2 regions of the Bacillus sp. PK3-067 genome follow, and region 1 is predicted to be linked to the other one. Evidence: predicted binding sites of a transcription regulator. Region 1 holds the regulator's gene; the other holds the start of a gene.
The links. Region 1 encodes LexA, which represses DNA repair genes until DNA is damaged. Its sites were predicted from a motif close to CGAACATATGTTCG; they were not measured.
Positions count from the first base shown of each region.

Region 2: a site for LexA is predicted at 1,498-1,511, ahead of M1D73_RS29515 (Y-family DNA polymerase). Genes of this name have one in related genera too.

Region 1 covers NZ_CP096490.1:3,681,018-3,684,072, reverse strand. The annotation lists gene M1D73_RS18880 (DUF1700 domain-containing protein) at 1-66, shown strand, start outside; gene M1D73_RS18875 (DUF4097 family beta strand repeat-containing protein) at 67-870, shown strand; gene lexA (transcriptional repressor LexA) at 961-1,581, opposite strand; gene M1D73_RS18865 (YneB family resolvase-like protein) at 1,723-2,379, shown strand; gene M1D73_RS18860 (DUF896 domain-containing protein) at 2,425-2,664, shown strand; gene M1D73_RS18855 (bifunctional metallophosphatase/5'-nucleotidase) at 2,704-3,055, opposite strand, start outside.
Region 2 covers NZ_CP096492.1:48,051-51,105, reverse strand. The annotation lists gene M1D73_RS29520 (YolD-like family protein) at 1-192, opposite strand, end outside; gene M1D73_RS29515 (Y-family DNA polymerase) at 189-1,454, opposite strand; gene M1D73_RS29510 (helix-turn-helix domain-containing protein) at 1,825-2,046, opposite strand; gene M1D73_RS29505 (FtsK/SpoIIIE domain-containing protein) at 2,346-3,055, shown strand, end outside.

The sequences.
Region 1 (3,055 bases):
AAGTGGTTTAAGAGATTGTGTGTACGATATGTAATATGGAACTTCAAAATGATAAAAGGAGAGTAAATGATGAAAAAACTATTTTTAATCGCTATCGCTTGTATCATTATTGGAGTAATAGGAATTTCCCAAACATATGAAAAAGCAGTACAAACTGCTGAAAAAGGCGATAAAGAAAATGTAATTAAAAACGAAACATTAAAAAATATAGAAGTTAAGTTAGATGCCGGGGATATTATTGTCCAAAAATCTCCTGACTCTTCTTTTTATGTAAAGCAATCGGGAGATGTACGTAAACAAGAGATTCGTATCGCAGAAGATGGTGACACATTAAAAATTATTGGGGAAAGAGAAAAAGGTGCTTCATTTGATTTTTCTTTTTACGATTTTAGGTTTCAAACGTCTAAATTGACTCTCCTTGTGCCCGAACGCTCTTACCAAGATGTAAAAGTAAATTCATCTGCTGGACAAATCGAAATGAGTGATGTGAAAAGTGATAGCGTAAGTGTTAGGACACTTGCTGGAGAAGTAGAGTTGAAACAAGTAACGGCTAAGAATGTGGAGGGATCGACAAAAGCTGGTGAGGTGAACTTTAAGAAGGTATTAGGGAAAGTGACCGCAAAAACAACAAGTGGGGAAATAAATATTCAAGATCATGATTCTAAGTATAATCTAGAAGCAAGTTCAACTGCGGGAGATATAGATATTACTTTATCGGAAAAACCACAAGATGCGGTAATTACTGGGCAAAGTGCTGCTGGAGATGTAACAATTTTTAATGAAGAAAATAAAAATGTAACAATTGGAAATGGTAGTAAAAAGATTAGCGGTAAAACGGCTGCGGGAGATGTGACGATTGAAACTCGTTAATAAGAAATAGAATGCATGGAAATCTATCAAAATACAAAAAGAAGATAATTACCGTATATAAATAAGGTAATTATCTTCTTTTTGTTATTTTTAATGTAAATCACGATATACGCCAATTACTTTCCCGATAACTGACACTTGTTTTAAAATGATAGGTTCTAATGAAGAGTTTTCTGGTTGTAGACGGAAATGGTCTTTTTCTTTATAGAAACGTTTAACTGTTGCTTCGTTATCCTCTGTTAAAGCGACTACAATTTCACCATTATATGCAGACTGCTGTTGGCGAACAACAACTAAATCTCCATCGAAAATACCAGCTTCAATCATACTATCTCCAGAAATACGTAACATGAACACTTGGTCTGCTCCAGCAACAATACTAGCTGGAAGTGGGAAATGTTCTTCTACGCTTTCGACCGCTGTAATTGGTAAACCAGCAGTGACTTTTCCGACAATTGGAACTTGAATAACAGATTGTGTTTCCGTATCCATTCGGTCTTCACCTAAAATTTCAATGGCACGTGGTTTTGTTGGATCGCGTCGAATGTATCCTTTTTCTTCTAATCGTGATAAATGTCCGTGCACTGTAGAACTAGAAGCGAGGCCGACTGCTTGACCAATTTCACGTACGGAAGGTGGATATCCTTTTTCTTGTACTTTTAGCTTAATAAAGTCGAGAATGTCTTGCTGGCGTTTCGTTAACTTTTCCATGTTTTCTAACACCTCGTTTTCTTTCATTTTTCTTATTAATAAGTATAACATGTGAAAAAACATTCTACAAACATAAGTTCGAACAAATGGCGGATTTATGTTACACTATAGGGAAATAATAGGGAGAAAGAGGGGTTCAAAATGAATGCAATTATTTATGCACGTGTGAGTACAACGAAAGAAGCGCAAGAAACATCATTATTACGTCAAAAAGATGAATTATTGCATTTAGCTGAGCGCTATCAAATGAATGTTACTAAGGTGATTGAAGAGCAGGCTAGTGGATATACAATTGAACGTGACGGTATATTAGAGGTGTTGGATACAATTCGAGACGAACAAATTGATGTGTTACTTATACAAGATGAAACGCGTCTTGGTAGAGGAAATGCGAAGATCGCGTTAATGCATTGTTTACATAAAGAAGGCATAAAAGTATATACGCATACACATAATGGTGAATTACAATTGTCGGATTCTGATTCAATGGTATTAGATATTATTGGTATTGTTGAAGAATATCAAAGAAAGATTCATAATTTGAAAATTAAACGAGGTATGCAACGTGCAGTAGAAAAAGGTTATCGTCCAGAAAAAAATTTAAAAAATCGTCATTTAAGTGTAGGAAGAGAGAAAAAAGAAGTGCCAATTGAGGAAATTGTACGTTTGCGAAAAAGTGAACTCACGTTTGAAGAAATTGCAGCAACATTACGTGGATTTGGTCATAATGTTTCAAAGGCGACTGTACATCGTAGATATGTAGAGTATACGAAGCAATTGCTTGATAAAGAAGAGTAACTATTGTATGATAATAATCAGTTTTGATTAGAAGGGGGATTCGAGATGATTAATCACGAACTCGTTGAACGCATTAACTTCTTAGCGAAAAAAGCAAAAGCTGAAGGTTTAACTGAAGAAGAGCAACGTGAGCGTCAATCGCTACGTGAACAATATTTAAAAGGATTTCGTCAAAATATGTTAAACGAACTTAAAGGTATTAAAGTTGTTAACGAAGAAGGTACAGATGTTACACCGACGAAATTAAAAGCTTTAAAAAAGCAAGATAATGCAAAATTAAATTAAAAGATGGGCGAAGCCCATCTTTTTTATATGTAAAAATCGTTATTTAATAACTTTCCAGTTGTTATTAACTGTTGCTTCTATCGTTTTATGTTCCAATATATAATTAGCGATAAGTTCAGACATATCTGTGGGTATATCTTTTACTACCGGTTTGTTTTGAAACATAAAGAAATTTCCCCCGCCACTTGCACGATAATTATTCATTACAACGTCATATTCTTCATTCATATTAAGAGGAGCACTGTTATGCTGTAAAGATTCTACTCTTTCACCAATTGGTTTTGAAATGTTTAATACGTATGAAATCCCTTCCCACATATCATAATTATAATGTTGTGGCTTTGGTTCTATGTAGGTAGGACTTACGGTGATGGATCCATCTGTTTTTAAT
Region 2 (3,055 bases), on a different replicon from region 1:
TTCTTCTTCAGAAAGCAGCGAACATAATAGCATATTCTCAATAAGTTCTTGTTCATCCTGGGTTAATGTAGGGCGTTCTACTTTTGTCTTGTCTTTAATAATCTCACGGATACCTGCGAATTGTTCTGGCATCGCTGCGAATGGAGTCCATTTGACCATTCCTCGTCCTTTTGGCATATTAGCGTTGTTCATGCTTTATGTCCCCCTAACAATGTGTTTCTGTATCTTGCTGTTGCAATATTTGTATACGAAATTCCTCTTAATATGCTGTTCTTACCAAATTTAGTGCGTATTTCATCCATTACTTTAGTTAGTTTCATTTCTTTTTCTCGTTGTATTACATTATCGAATAGTGAGATTTGTTCTTCGCCTTCATTGATTAAGTTAGTTAAAGAAACATTGATGGTTCTAATGGGTTCTCCAGTATAAAACTCATGTAAAAAATATGTACAAATCTTATAGATATCCATTGTTAAATTGGTAGGTCGGTTCATAGTGTGAGTTTTTCTGAAACCACCAGCGTAATTTTTGCTATAACCAATGGAAAAATGAATAGTTTGAGCTAGTTTGTTTTGCCTTCGCATTCGATAACAAACTTCTTCAATATGCTCCAGTAGAATAATCGGAAATTCTTCTATAGTGTAATCACGCATAAGTATTTGGCTCTTGCCAATAGAAGTTGTTGCTGGAGCGTATTTTTCTGATATGCGGCTAAAATCTATGCCGTTACTATGTAAGTGCAATTCTTCGCCAATGACCCCGAAGCTTTGCTTTAAGTATTTGAGTGGGTATTGCGCTAAGTCTCCGATTGAATGAATTCCTTTTCGGTTTAACTTCGCTTCTGTTTTCCCCGAAATCCCCCAAAACTTACTAAGTGGTCGTATTGGCCATAATTTTATGGGTACATCTTCGTATTTCCAGTATGCTATGCAATCTTTCGTTTTCTTTGCTTCCACATCTAAAGCGACTTTGCTCATTAAAGGGTTGGGACCAATCCCTATCGTGCATTCGATTCGAGTCTTCGCATATATTTCACGCTTGAATTTCAAGGCAAACTCATACGGATCTTTAGCAAACAAATGAATACTATCCGTTATGTCCATAAAGAACTCATCGATGGAATATTGGTGGAAATCCTCAATAGGCACGTATTGTAGAGCCAACTTAGTGATGAAATTAGAGCATTTTATATAAGTGCTCATAATTGGATTCACCACAAGGATATCTTTACGACGTGGTATTTCGTATAATCTTGCCATTTTCTTAACACCCAACGCTTTTAATGGCGGAGTTGCAGCCAAAACAATCGAACCGCTCCTATTCACATCACCGACTACAGCTAATTTAGTATGAAGTGGGTCTAATCCCATCTTGATGCAACTGACTGAAGCATAGAAGCTACGAAGATCTACACATAAAACAATTCGGTTTGGCAATATTGAATAGTCATACACCGTTATTCCTCCTAAATAACAGAACGTTAGTTCTTATTATATACGAATGTATGTTCTTTTATGAAGAGGTTTTTTCAAAAAAATAAAAAGCTGACCATATTTAGTCAGCTTTTTATTAAAAGAAGATACGCGATATAGTACTTAAAACCTCTGATATTCTTAGTAATATTAACAGGCTTGTTGCTTTGATTTTAAAACTAGGCTGGTTAACCGTTATTTTAAATTTGATTTTCTTTCCATTATTATTGAAATTAATTTGCATTTTAAATCCCCCTCATACTTATTAAAGAGGGACAAGTAATTAAAAAATCAAAGTGGTAGGAAAAATTCAAGGAAAAAATAATCAGCCCCTGGTTTTGAGTGCTGATTATCACATCCAAAAGTCATTTTCATTTATGTTTTTTCCTAATTTTTTTAATCCCCTTGTTATTTGGGATATAGTCGAAAATTTAGGTGTGTATTCTTTATCATTACATACTTTCGAAATCGTACCTCTACTTAACTTGGCGGCCTTCTCTAAATCTCCTTGTGTAATCCCTTGCTTGTCTAACCAGCGACCGAACTTACTACGTTTTTTACCTAATCCGAACACCTTTACCACCTCATGAATAGCTTGCCCTTTTCGTCATTTTTTTAAACACGAGAAAAAAACTGACATAAAGACCAAACAGTACACAATACTTTTTACCATACCAAACAAATTGCGATTCTCAGTTCCAAATTGCTAGCCTTTTAAAACTTCGTTTCACCTATTCTGAATAGAATTCGCTCACGGAATACTATTTCAGACATTGAAAGATTAGTATTTTCAATGATTCATAATTGTTTTTATCTCTTCTAATCTCCAGGGACTATTCTTGCAGAATACATAAAGAAGGGTGGTGCGAGTTTGTGATATTTGAGTTAGTAAGTTCAGCTGCAGTCGGTGGTGTAGTCTTCCTATCAAAAATGCATCAAAAAGGAGCAACAAATGATGCCTCTAAGATTCAAAGGATCTGCGTTAATTGTGGTTTGAAAGTAAAAGAAGGGAAAGAGACTAGGACCATACAGCTACTCCGTAAGACGAGGAATGAATGGGGAGTTGAGTATGCATATAGGATTCCGCTCGGCCTTAGCTTCTCCGATTTTGAACAAAAGATACAACATTTAGAAGATGGATTAAATCACAAGAGCAAAGTTTATGATTTTAAACTACAAGACTTCAAATCTCTTCGAATGCGAAAAGATATCTTAAATCAAATACAAAACATCATAAGCAGGAAAAAACTCGTTAGAAAGGAAATTGAGCTGTTTTACGATGGGCTACTTAAAATACGAGTTTACGAGAAAGGGATTCCTGATTTCGTGAAATTTGAAGAAGAGATGATAAAGCAATGTAGGGGATGGGAAGTACCTATTGGTTATACAAGGGATGGATTGATAAAACACGACTTTGACCAGTTATCACATATGATCTCTGCCGGTATGACGGATATGGGTAAATCTAATGTACTAAAGCTCATCATTACATCCTTGGTACGCAACCAATCAGAAAATATAAAGCTATTCCTTATAGATTTGAAGGGTGGTCTCTCTTTCAACCGTTACAGATTCCTAAATCA